3 regions of the Thalassotalea sp. SU-HH00458 genome follow, and region 1 is predicted to be linked to each of the others. Evidence: predicted binding sites of a transcription regulator. Region 1 holds the regulator's gene; each other region holds the start of a gene.
What was found. Region 1 encodes NrdR, which represses ribonucleotide reductase genes. Its sites were predicted from a motif close to AAACACNANATNTNGTGTTT; they were not measured.
Positions count from the first base shown of each region.

Region 2: a site for NrdR is predicted at 3,072-3,091, ahead of nrdA (class 1a ribonucleoside-diphosphate reductase subunit alpha). Genes of this name have one in related genera too.
Region 3: a site for NrdR is predicted at 2,774-2,793, ahead of ABXH06_RS03910 (adenosylcobalamin-dependent ribonucleoside-diphosphate reductase). Genes of this name have one in related genera too.

Region 1 covers NZ_BAABWW010000001.1:431,180-435,767, forward strand. The annotation lists gene ABXH06_RS01925 (amidase) at 1-151, shown strand, start outside; gene ribBA (bifunctional 3,4-dihydroxy-2-butanone-4-phosphate synthase/GTP cyclohydrolase II) at 232-1,341, opposite strand; gene ABXH06_RS01935 (riboflavin synthase) at 1,364-2,026, opposite strand; gene ribD (bifunctional diaminohydroxyphosphoribosylaminopyrimidine deaminase/5-amino-6-(5-phosphoribosylamino)uracil reductase RibD) at 2,046-3,173, opposite strand; gene nrdR (transcriptional regulator NrdR) at 3,201-3,656, opposite strand; gene glyA (serine hydroxymethyltransferase) at 3,792-4,588, opposite strand, start outside.
Region 2 covers NZ_BAABWW010000003.1:173,699-178,286, forward strand. The annotation lists gene gyrA (DNA topoisomerase (ATP-hydrolyzing) subunit A) at 1-1,024, opposite strand, end outside; gene ubiG (bifunctional 2-polyprenyl-6-hydroxyphenol methylase/3-demethylubiquinol 3-O-methyltransferase UbiG) at 1,379-2,086, shown strand; gene ABXH06_RS06040 (HAD family hydrolase) at 2,089-2,769, shown strand; gene nrdA (class 1a ribonucleoside-diphosphate reductase subunit alpha) at 3,166-4,588, shown strand, end outside.
Region 3 covers NZ_BAABWW010000002.1:204,877-209,464, forward strand. The annotation lists gene ABXH06_RS03895 (Do family serine endopeptidase) at 1-816, opposite strand, end outside; gene ABXH06_RS03900 (Z-ring associated ZapG family protein) at 897-1,361, opposite strand; gene zapE (cell division protein ZapE) at 1,545-2,660, shown strand; gene ABXH06_RS03910 (adenosylcobalamin-dependent ribonucleoside-diphosphate reductase) at 2,861-4,588, shown strand, end outside.

The DNA.
Region 1 (4,588 bases):
TATTACCGTTCCAATGGGCTTTGTACATCACTTGCCCGTTGGCATTTCTTTTATCGGGGGTAAATTGCAAGAGGGTAAATTAATTGAAGCCGCTTTTTCATATGAACAAGCGACACAACATAGAAAACCGCCGAGCTTTATTCCTAAATAAGCTGATGTTATCGCGAATGTAAATAGATAAAAAAACACGAGTAAACTCGTGTTTTTTTGTGAGCTTTTCTGGCTGAACAATTATTCAGAAATATATTCAACCACTTCTAACCCAAAACCTGATAACGAATGATATTTCACTTGAGAGCTCAACAAACGCATTTTCCCTACCCCTAAATTAGAGAGAATTTGTGAGCCAACACCTACATTTCTTGAACCGACGTGTCGTTGTACTTCTTTCACAGTTTCACCAGCATCTAATTTAGCGTACTTAGTTACCGTCGCAATAAGCTCTTCTGGTGATTCATGTTTTCCTAGAAGTACCAATACACCGCCTTCTTGGCCAATTTTTTCTAAGGCATTGCCGATTGGCCATTTTGCAACACTTTCACGTTGACTAAAAAGCAAATCGCGGAAAGTATTTTCTAAATGAACACGAACTAACGTAGGCTTCTCAGGGTTAATTTCACCTTTCGTTAAGGCAAAATGCGCTTGACCGTCGATGGTATCTTTAAAAACTGTTAAGTCGAACTCACCAAAAGCCGTTGGCAGTTTACATTGAGAAATACGTTCGATGGTAGTTTCGTTAGCATTTCTATATTCAATTAAATCAGCAATCGTGCCCATTTTTAAGCCATGCTTTTGAGCAATAACTTCTAGATCAGGACGACGTGCCATAGTGCCGTCTTCATTTAAAATTTCAACAATCACGGCTGCGGCTTCTAACCCTGCTAAACGAGCTAAATCTACACCGGCTTCGGTGTGACCCGCTCGATTTAACACTCCACCATCTTTTGCCATTAAAGGAAAGATATGGCCTGGTTGTACAATGGAATGCTGATTAGCGTCTTTACCGATTGCAGCAAGCACAGTAGTTGCACGATCTGCAGCCGAAATACCCGTAGTAACGCCTTCTGCAGCTTCTATTGAAACCGTAAAGTTAGTAGAAAATTGCGCATCATTTTTATCGACCATTAACGGTAAATTAAGTTTTTTACAGTGCTCAACGGACATCGGCATACAAATTAAGCCACGGCCATGAGTAGCCATAAAATTTATCGCTTCAGGAGTCACTAACTCCGCGGCCATAATAAAATCGCCTTCGTTTTCACGATCTTCATCGTCCATCAAGATAACCATTTTACCTTGTTTGATATCTTCGATGATCTCTTTTGGAGAGTGTAAATTCATGATTTCCTCTTAATTTTTCTTTCTAACCTTTAAGAAAGCCACTTTGTATTAACAAAGCTTCTGTTACGCCAGAAGGCGCTTGTTGGGTATTACTTTTTTTCAATAATAATCGCTCAATATAGCGAGCCATTACGTCAACTTCTATATTCACTTTACTGCCAACTTGATAACTTGGCATAATAGTTTGCTCACTGGTATGCGGTACAATTGTCAGCCTAAATTGGTCTTGCGTTAAACTATTTACCGTTAGACTTACGCCATCAATAGTAATCGAGCCTTTTTCAGCGATATAAGGCGCAATTTCTTCTGACATGCTGAGCCAGTATTCAATACTGTTTCCGTTTTGCTTTATCGAATTGACTATCGCAACGGCATCAACATGACCAGAGACGATATGACCACCAAAACGAGTGGTCGGTAGCATGGCTTTTTCTAAATTAACCTGTTGATTAGCACCGTAATGCGCAAAGCCCGTTCGAGTTAATGTTTCATTAGAAACATCGGCAGTAAAGCTATGTTGATCAAACGCCACCACAGTTAAACAAATGCCGTTTGTCGCAATAGAGTCACCAAGTTTAACGTCACTCATATCCAACGATTGTGTATCAATGGTTATGCGCGCGCCGTCACCACTGATATTAACTTGTTTAATTTTTCCAACCGCTTCAATAATTCCAGTAAACATGTAGTGTCTCTAATAATTGCTAGGTAAATTTTGCGGTGATTTTCAAGTCAGCACCGACTAAAGTAATGTCTGAAAAGGTAAGTGTTTTTGCTTGCGATAACGCTTGCACAAAAGGCATATTTAATAAGCCTTTTCCTTCATGTCCCATCAGCTTGGGAGCTTGATATAACACAAGTTCATCAACCAAGTTTTGTTCAATAAAAGCACCGGCTAAGGTCATGCCTGATTCAATTAATACCTCATTATACTCTTTTTTTGCTAATGTATTTAACAAGGCGGATAAATCAACGTGCTCGTTATTCAACGCTTTTGGCAAGATCACTTCTTCTACAAAATGAGGCCACTGTTGATTATTTTCAATGCTAGTTCTGATTAATAAAATTGGCGAGGCCTCAGAGAAAAAAGCTAAATCAGGCGTTAAACGATTTTTCGTATCGATGACCACGCGTACCGGTTGTCTAACTGCTTGCTCTTTGTAATGTAACCGCGCATCACCTAACTCTGACCATCGAACATTCATTCGAGCATTATCGACTAAAACAGAGTCCGCTCCGGTAATTACGGCACAACTTTGTGCCCTTAATTTTTGTACATCTTGGCGTGCTGATTTGGACGTGATCCATTGACTCTCACCACTCGCCATTGCTGTTTTACCATCAAGACTTGCGGCAAGTTTACAGCGCACATAAGGAAAACCTAAAGTCATTCGGTTAATAAAACCTAAATTTAACGCTTTTGCGTCTTGTTCAAGTAAACCCGAATAAGTTTCAATGCCTGCCTGTTCAAGCAAAGCTAGTCCTCGACCAGAAACATGAGGATTTGGGTCAACCATAGCGGCAATGACTTTACTAACGCCGGCATCAATCAAAGCGTTTGCACAAGGAGGAGTGCGACCAACATGTGAACAAGGCTCTAACGTCACATAAGCCGTTGCACCTTGTGCATTTGTGCCCGCCATTGCTAACGCATGTACTTCAGCGTGTCCTTGCCCCGCTTTTTCATGAAAGCCTTCTCCGACAATTTGACCATGATTAACGATCACACAACCAACTCTCGGATTTGGCGATGTCGTATAAATTCCGCGTTCAGCCAATCGTATAGCTTGTGCCATAAATTGATGATCTGATGGAGTAAATGTATTCTTCATATGGAATATGTTTGCCAAATTAGCGCATTATTTATCGCTGCCGAGTCGGGCAATTTCTTCACCAAACTCTTTCACATCTTCAAATGAGCGATACACAGAAGCAAACCTTACATAGGCGACTTTATCGAGGTCTTTCAATTGCCCCATAATAATATTGCCTAACAGTTCGCTACTAATTTCACGTTCGCCTGTTGCCCGCATTTGCGACTTCACTTTATTGATAGACAATTCAACTTGCTCAACGCTTACAGGTCGTTTTTCTAACGCGCGAACTAAACCACTGCGCATTTTATCTTCATTGAAAGGCTCTCTTGAACCATCTCGTTTAATAATGCGAGGCATCACTAATTCTGCAGATTCAAAGGTTGTAAACCGCTCTTGACAAGCTACACACTCACGACGGCGGCGAATTTGATGTCCGTCAGACACCAGTCGAGAATCGATCACCTTAGTATCGGTAGCCGAGCAAAATGGGCAATACATGAAACGCTCCAAAAATTTTATTACAGCGCAAAAATAACAATGGCCGCTAAGGCGGCCATTTTAATCTAAATACATTGATAATAAAAACGTTAATAGCAATTAAGCTTATTATCAATTAATACGCCAATCGACGTGCTATTTATAAACAGGGAAACGTGAGCATAATTCTTTCACGTTTTCTTGTACTTTGACGATGGTTTCTTCGTTATTAATATCGTCTAAAATATCACAAATCCAACCCGTTAATGCTTTCGTTTCTTCAAGACCAAAACCGCGACGAGTAATTGCTGGAGTTCCTAAACGTAAACCAGAAGTTACAAATGGTGAACGAGGATCATTTGGCACTGAATTTTTATTTACAGTTATATGAGCACGACCTAAAGCGGCATCAGCGTCTTTACCCGTAATATCTTTATCAATTAAATCAAGCAATAATAAGTGGTTTTCTGTACCATTTGAAACCACTTTATAGCCACGTTCTTGAAGTACCGCAACCATAGCTTTAGCGTTATCTAAAACGTTTTGTTGATACACCTTAAACTCAGGCGCTAACGCTTCTTTAAATGCTACCGCTTTAGCCGCAATAATGTGCATTAAAGGACCACCTTGGCCACCTGGGAATACCGCGCTGTTTAATTTTTTATAAACATCTTCATCATCACAACCTGAAATAATTAAACCACCGCGAGGGCCTGCTAATGTTTTATGCGTTGTGGTAGTAACGACGTGAGCATGAGGAACTGGGTTCGGGTATAAACCTGCAGCAATTAAACCTGCAACATGAGCCATATCAACGAAAAAGTAAGCGCCAACTTTATCAGCAATTTCACGCATACGTGCCCAATCTACAACACCAGAGAATGCAGAGAAACCGCCGATGATCATTTCTGGTTTGTGCTCAAGCGCTAATGCTTCAAGTTCTTCATAATTGA
Region 2 (4,588 bases), on a different contig from region 1:
GTTGGCCATTAGTTAACGCCACCATATTTAAGCCAAAAGACACTTGCATTTGAGTCAGTTTGTATAAGTTATTTAAAACCACTTCACCGACATCACCACGTTTTACTTCAATGACCATACGCATGCCGTCTTTATCAGACTCATCACGTAACGCAGAAATACCTTCTAAACGTTTTTCTTTAACAAGCTCAGCCATTTTTTCAATTAAACGAGCTTTGTTCACCTGATAAGGAAGTTCATGTACTACGATGGTTTCTTTGCCTGAGTTTTCATTGACTTCAATTTCAGCACGGGCACGAATTTTTATTTTACCGCGACCGGTTTTATAAGCTTCTTCTATGCCAGCTCGGCCACTGATAATACCCGATGTAGGGAAATCAGGACCTGGAATATGGGTTAACAACTCATCAATAGTAATATCGCTATTTTCAATTAACGCTAAACAGCCATTAATCACTTCGGTTAAATTGTGTGGCGGAATATTAGTCGCCATACCAACCGCGATACCAGAAGAACCATTCACCAATAAAGCAGGAATGCGTGTAGGCATCACCGCAGGAATATGTTCAGTACCATCATAGTTAGGTACAAAGTCTACCGTTTCTTTATCAAGATCAGCCAAAATTGAATGAGATATTTTGTTCATTCTAATTTCGGTGTAACGCATTGCGGCTGCAGAATCACCGTCAACAGAGCCAAAGTTACCTTGACCGTCAACTAACATGTAACGCATGGAGAAATCTTGTGCCATGCGAACAATAGTATCGTATACAGCAGTATCACCATGTGGGTGATATTTACCGATTACATCACCAACCACACGGGCTGATTTTTTGTAAGGTTTGTTATAGTCATTACCTAAAACATTCATCGCAAAAAGAACTCGGCGATGCACTGGTTTTAAACCATCTCGAACGTCAGGTAACGCTCGTCCTACAATTACGCTCATTGCATAATCTAAATAGGAGCTTTTAAGCTCATCTTCAATATTGACTGGTGCAATATTTTTTGCCAGATCGGTCATATAACGACGGTATCCCTAAATGTGAATTTGGAAATTATTATTGTTAAAATCGCAGCGATATTATCATAAAAAACAATGAGACTATACTGCTTTATAACATCACATTCTGCTTTGGTTAGCGATGTAATTCAAGTGATAATTTTAAACAAAGTGATTTAAGATAAAAACCCTGGGATAAACCGAATACTTACCAATTTAGTTCAATTTATTCATAGAGTTAAATAAATGGTCGATAATTAAACAATCCGGATACAATTACGATTTAAGATTTATTAAACTAACTTTTTCATTTACTAGTCGAATTAATCTCTTTGGTTTAGAATGCATTTCATCTTTATTTGAATGTCTCTGCATATGTCTAATCAACAAAACGTAAATCAAGAAGAAATTGCTAAGTTTGAAAAAGTAGCCAGCCAATGGTGGGAATTAGATGGCGATTTTAAACCCTTACATCAAATCAATCCTTTAAGACGACAATTTATCATTCAGCATGCCCAAAACATTTATGGTAAAACGATAATAGATGTTGGTTGTGGTGGCGGTATTCTGGCCGAGAGTTTAGCGAAATTAGGTGCTCAGGTAACTGGTATAGATATGGGAGAAGAGCCTTTAAATGTAGCAAAACTTCACGCCCTTGAAGCCAATGTAAAAGTAAACTATGAAAAAATTACCGCTGAAGAGAAAGCAGAACATCATCCAGAATTTTTCGATGTGGTTACCTGTATGGAAATGCTCGAACATGTTCCTGATCCTGCCTCTATTATTCAAGCTTGCAGTAAGATGGTGAAACCAGGCGGTTACGTATTCTTCTCTACATTAAATAAAACCATCAAGTCTTATTTATTAGCGATAGTTGCTGCAGAAAAAGTGTTTAAATTGGTGCCTGATGGTACGCATGACCATGCACATTTTATTCGCCCCTCACAATTAATAAGTTGGGCCGAAGCAAATGATTTAAAATGTATTGATGCTGCAGGTATCCATTACAATCCGTTAACCGAAAATCATAAATTAATTGAATCATTAGACGTCAACTATATTTTATGTTGTCAAAAGGTTTAACCATGACGATAAAAACACCAAGCGATGTCCTCAACAATACCCAAGCGGTACTCTTTGATCTTGACGGTACTTTATTAGATACCGCCAATGATTTAGGTGAAGCATTAAATTTTGTATTGCGTAAATATCATTTACCCGAGGTCCCACAAGCGATTTATCGACCCGTCGCTTCAGATGGTGCATTAGGCTTATTAACATTAGGCTTTAATTCACAATTGAAAAACTATGATTATGATGTATTAAGAACACAGTTTTTGAATTTTTATCAAGAAAATATTGCTCGACAGACTTGTTTATATCCTGGTGTGACCGAGTTATTAACCCGTTTAAATACCGACAATATCCCTTGGGGAATAGTAACCAATAAGCCCGAGGGTTTAACAAAACAATTACTGCCCTCTTTCATTGAACTTGAGCAATGTGCAGTTATGGTAGGGGGCGATACTTTACCGCAAAGAAAACCAGATCCTGAACCTTTATTTTATGCATGCGAAACCATAAAAGTTGATCCAAAGCACTGTCTTTATGTTGGCGATGCCATAAGAGATATAGAAGCAGGTAATCGAGCAGGTATGAAAACATTCGTTGCACAATGGGGATATATTAAATCCACAGATAATATTCATGAGTGGCAAGCAGATTACATTCTAAAATCCCCACAAGATTTATTATTGATTAGATAATCGACAACTGACTACTTATAAAGCAATTACTGTAAATGATTGAATTAAAAAGATAATTTAAATCATATTACCAAACGTAATATAGATAGTAAAATTATCACTAAAATAAATATACTGATGTTTTCGTGATAAAAAAAAATGTAAAAAGATATTGCGTTTCGCAAAAATCAAATTGAAAAGACCATACTAAGTTAGTTGTCACTAACATAGATTTAAACGGGTTTATCTAGAGCAAAATATCGCCTTTTTTAGTGCTTGCAATAAAGCTTAAACCTCATTATCTTGTGATCAGTTTTATGTTTACACCCAAGATGTAGTGCATTGCTGAATTTTGCCCATCTTCCGTAAATATCCACCTAAATAATTAAAACAATAAAATTAATAAACAGGTTTTTCATGACTAACAATCTTTTTGTAACCAAGCGTAACGGCGAAAAAGAACCCATCGATTTAGAGAAAATTCACCAAGTGATCGCTTGGGCTGCTGAAGACTTAGATAATGTATCTGTCTCGCAGGTAGAACTGAAATCTCATATTCAATTTTATGACGGTATTAAAACCGAAGATATTCATGAAACCATCATCAAAGCAGCAGCTGATTTAATTTCAGAGGAGACCCCTGATTATCAGTTTTTGTCTGCACGTTTAGCGATATTCCATTTACGGAAAAAAGCTTACGGACAATTTGAGCCACCTAAATTATATCCACATGTGGTGAATCTTGTTGAATTAGGAAAATATGATCAACATTTGCTTGCCGATTATACGCAAGAAGAATTCGAACAAATGGAAAGCTTTTTAGATCACCGCCGAGATTTAAATTTTAGCTACGCGGCCGTTAAGCAGCTAGAAGGTAAATATTTAGTTCAAAACCGCGTTACTGGTGAAATTTACGAAAGCGCTCAATTTTTGTATATATTGGTCGCTGCTTGTTTATTTGCAAAATACCCTCAAGAGACGCGTTTAAGCTATATCGAAGGTTTTTATAACGCAATCTCTACATTTAAAATTTCATTACCAACGCCAATAATGGCTGGGGTACGAACACCTACCCGCCAGTTTTCTTCATGTGTTTTAATTGAATGTGGTGATAGTTTAGATTCGATTAATGCCGCCTCAAGCTCAATTGTTAAATATGTATCTCAACGTGCTGGTATTGGTATTAATGCGGGAAGAATTCGCGCATTAGGTAGCTCTATTCGAAATGGTGAAGCGTTTCACACAGGTTGTATCCCTTTTTATAAACACTTTCAAACAGCGGTTAAAAGCTGTTCTCAAGGCGGTGTACGTGGTGGTGCTGCTACCCTATTTTACCCACTTTGGCATTTAGAAGTTGAAAGTTTACTGGTACTAAAAAATAACCGTGGTGTTGAAGAAAACCGTGTTCGTCACTTAGATTACGGTGTTCAGTTTAATAAAGTCATGTATCAACGATTAATCAAAGGTGAATCCATTACGTTATTTAGTCCAAGTGATGTACCTGGTTTATATGATGCCTTTTTCGAAGATCAAGATGAATTTGAACGTTTATATTTACAATATGAAGCTGATGACTCTATTCGTAAAAAGTGCATTAAAGCAATTGAATTATTTACGTTATTTGCTCAAGAGCGTGCAAGTACAGGTCGTATTTATTTACAAAACGTTGATCACTGTAATACTCATAGCCCATTTAATCCAGAAGTTGCGCCAATTAGACAAAGTAACCTTTGTTTAGAGATTGCCTTACCAACGAAACCATTAAATGACATTAATGATCCCGAAGGTGAAATAGCCCTTTGTACGTTATCAGCGTTCAATTTAGGTGCGATTGAAAGCT
Region 3 (4,588 bases), on a different contig from region 1:
TGATACGCCCAATACACCACGGCGAACTTCGCCAAATTCAATAATTTGGTCAACTAAGCTTTTCACCATATTACTTGGAATGGCAAATCCGATTCCGACATTTCCACCGTTCGGGCCGATAATAGCGGTATTAATACCGATTAACTCACCACGTAAATTAATTAAAGCACCACCAGAGTTACCACTGTTGATTGCTGCATCCGTTTGAATGAAATCTTCAAAATTATCAGCATTTAAACCACTGCGACCTAATGCACTGACGATACCGGATGTGACGGTTTGCCCTAGGCCAAATGGACTACCGATTGCCACCGCGAAGTCACCGACTCTTAATTTATCTGAATCGGCAATAGTGACTGCAGTTAAGTTTTTTGAATCAACTTGAAGTAGGGCAATATCACTACTTTCATCGGCGCCTATTTTTGTTGCTTCAATTTGGCGGCCATCTTTCAGCGTTATTTGTATCTCATCTGCTTCGTTGATGACATGGTTATTTGTGACGATATAACCTTTGTCAGCATCAATGATGACGCCAGAACCAAGTCCTTGAAAAGGTCTTTCTCGTGTAGGGTTTTGTTGGCGAGGATTGCCGAAGAAAAACTTAAAAGCATCGGGGATATTCCTTTGTTGTACTTCATGTGTACCTCGAACAGAAATAAGCACAACCGCCGGCGTTACTTCTTCTAGCATAGGCGCCAAACTTGGCACTTTTTGGCCACTCACAGAAAAAGGGAGATTAGCTTGAGCAGGTAAACTCGTTAAAGCTAAACTACTGGTAAGTAAAACGCTGCTGATTAAAACTGACATTTTATTCATATGTAAGGACACTCCAAAAAGACATTAATACAAAAAAATATAAATACTCAATTAAAGACGTTAACCTGTGAACTAAGTTCCTAATTTTCAATATTGCTATTTGTAACAGATTGTTTCTTATCAGCAAAAAGCCCGCTTGCTTCACCTGAATAATCGAGTGGCGCTTCCGTGACTTCATTATCGCTTTTACGTTCTTCTTTATTGTGTCGAAGCGCAACAGTTTGAGCTAATTGTTCTTGGGTTTCTTTCGAGAAAAAAGGCATTGCGTCGCTTTCTTTAGGCGTCGCTTTTTGCAATAACTGCGTACTTTTCTCCATTTGCTTCATCGCTTTTTGGCAGGTGTTATTCATTTGCTCTAACAATTCTTTTGAATGATCTAAATGTTCAGCAACATCCACTTTATATTGCGCCAAAGAGGCTTCACTTTGATTTACTTTTTCTGCAAGCTTTTGATTTTCTTGATTAGAAGCAGATAAAAATCTACTTGCAAAAAAGCCTACAGTTGAGCCAACGACAAAAATGATGATTCCAATAACGATATCCATAAGCTTTTTACCTTTTATTTTGTTGCGGAAAATTGTATTCACATTAAAAATTGGTGAAAATAGAGATTAACACACTGCTTTTGTTTTTGCTCGCAGCTAAACGTTTTATCCTATTAGCAAATATGTATGCAAATATGTTTTTTTCAAGCAAAAACAAGCTTAAATAATAGATTATATTCACAGATGATTACGCTTTCCCCACTCGAAAAATATAGAGAAGACCTAAACCGCGATGATTTTCAATATGATGCCGCTCAAGAGAATGCGGTTAAAAATTTACAACGTTTATATGAATGTTTACAAAGTAAGCCACTACCGGTAACGGGTTTTAAAAAAGTTTTCAATCGTTGGAAACGCGTTGTCGCGAAAGCTGAAATTAAGCCTGTTCAAGGCATTTATTTTTGGGGAGGTGTTGGTCGAGGCAAAACTTATTTAGTTGATACTTTTTATGACTGTTTGCCGTTTAAAAATAAAATGCGAGTACATTTTCATCGCTTTATGCACAGGGTTCACCAAGAATTAGAAGGCTTAACTGGGCAATCAGATCCGTTAAAAATTATTGCTAAACGTTTCGCACAAGAAACGTGTATTATTTGTTTCGATGAGTTTTTTGTATCAGACATCACAGATGCCATGATCTTAGGAACCTTGTTTGAAGAATTGTTTGCCCACAATGTAACCTTAGTGGCAACGTCGAATATTATACCTGATGAGCTTTATCGTAATGGCTTGCAACGAGAAAGATTTTTACCCGCCATTAAATTAATTAACCAACATTGTGATGTTATTAATGTTGATAGTGGCGTCGATTATCGATTGAGAACGTTAGAGCAAGCTGAAATTTATCATGCGCCGCTGGATGAAAAAGCCGATGAAAATTTACATCGTTATTTCGATCAACTTTCAATTGAAGTTGGTGTAAACAATAAAGCTATTGAAATAAACAACCGCGAATTAGCCACGATCAAAGCTTCTGATGGTATTGTTTATTTTGAGTTTTCTGAATTGTGCGAGTCAGCTCGAAGCCAAAATGATTATATGGAAATTAGCCGTTTATTCCATACAGTATTAGTTGCTAATGTCACTCAAATGAATGTAGACAGTGATGACGCCGCTAGGAGGTTTATTGCTATGGTTGATGAGTTTTATGAGCGTAAAGTTAAGTTAATTATTTCAGCCGAAGTCGTGATGGAAGAATTATATACGACAGGCGGTTTAGTCTTTGAATTCAAACGTTGTTTAAGTCGTTTACAGGAAATGCAATCTCATGATTATCTTGCTTCGGAGCATTTGCCTTAAACTGTAATTCAGTGATTAATTAAAATTTTGTTAAAAATAACACCGAAACAACGCGGTGTTTTTTTATGCCAATTTTTTACGGGTTACTATATCTTGTGTTTTTGTTTGATTTAGATCGCAATATATAGTGCTTTGGCTTTGCCCCTTTCTTTTTTTCAGTATGATGTTGAAAAAAATGATAACAATAAAAGGGGAGATATATGCCGCTAACTAAAGAAAAACCTACTCACCATATGCTCAATATACAAGCCGCGTCGATTGATATTTGGGATAAAAAGTATCGACTTAAAGATAAACATGGTAACCCTCAAGAAAACACCATTGAAGAAACATTTGCTCGTGTAGCGAAGGCGCTTGCCGATATTGAGACAACGAATCATCAATACTGGTATGAAAAATTTCTTTGGGCATTAAACTCTGGCGCTTATCCTGCTGGTCGGATAATTGCTAATGCCGGAGCCAGTGAATTTAAACCTGCTACCTCTACGATAAATTGTACCGTGTCTGGGACCATCGATGATTCAATGACCGGTATTTTAGGCAAAGTCCATGAATCTGGCCTTACTTTAAAAGCTGGTTGTGGTATTGGCTATGAGTTTTCAACTTTAAGACCAAATGGTGCCTATGTCGCTGGCGCAGGGGCTCGAACATCAGGGCCTATGTCGTTTATGGATATTTTCGATAAAATGTGTTTCACCGTCAGCTCGGCTGGAGGTAGACGTGGCGCGCAAATGGGGGTTTTTGACATCTCTCATCCCGATGTAAAAGACTTTATTTTGGCAAAGCGTGAGCATGGGCGTTTACGACAATTCAATTTATCATTATTGATCACTGACGACTTTATCCAGGCGGTAAAAAATGATGCTGACTGGCCGCTCGTTTTTCCTATTTCACAACAAGCACTCAATACGGAAAATATTGCCCTTTCAGATCAAAGTAAGATCCTCTTTCGTGAGAATTATTTTGAAGACGACTACCTGAAGAAACATGATTATATTCTCAATGAAAATGGTTTAATCGCTTGTAAAATATACGGCCATATTCCAGCACATCGTTTATGGGACATGATCATGAGTAATACGTTTGACTATGCCGAACCGGGATTTTTATTAATCGATCACGCCAATGAATACAATAATAATTGGTTTTGTGAAAAATTACGCGCCAGTAATCCTTGTGGTGAACAGATACTACCTCCCTATGGCGCATGTTTATTAGGATCAATCAATTTAGTTAAGTTTGTTGATAAACCTTTTACTGATGCTGCACAGTTTAATTGGCATACGTTTAAAAACGTCGTACAGGTTTTCACGCGAATGCTAGATAACGTTGTGGAAATTAATGGCCTTCCTTTAGCGCAACAACAACAAGAAATTTTAAATAAACGTCGCCATGGTATGGGGTATTTAGGATTAGGTTCGACGTTAACGCTATTAAAAATTCCTTATAATAGTCAGCAAGCCATTGCTTTTACTGAAGAGGTTTCTAAGGTTATGGCATTGACGGGGTGGCAAGAAGCGTTAAATTTAGCCGAAGAAAAAGGTCCCGCTCCTGTGTTATTACAAACATTTAGTGTTACCAAACAAATGCTGAGTAAACGGCCAGAAATGGTCAAAGATGGATTTAAAGAAGGTGATAAAGTTAAAGGCTCAGTATTACATGCAAAATATAGCCGATATATGCAACGAATCGCCGAAGAAGATCCAGAACTTGTTGAGGCGTTAGCTAAAACGGGGGCGAGGTTTACTCACCATTCATCTATCGCTCCAACAGGAACGTTAGCACTTAGTTTGGGCAATAATGTTTCAAATGGTATTGAGCCAAGTTTTGCCCATGAATATCAGCGTAATATCATCCGAGAAGGAAAAAAATCAAAAGAGTCTGTTCCTGTCTCAAGCTTTGAGCTTTTAGCATACCGACATTGCATG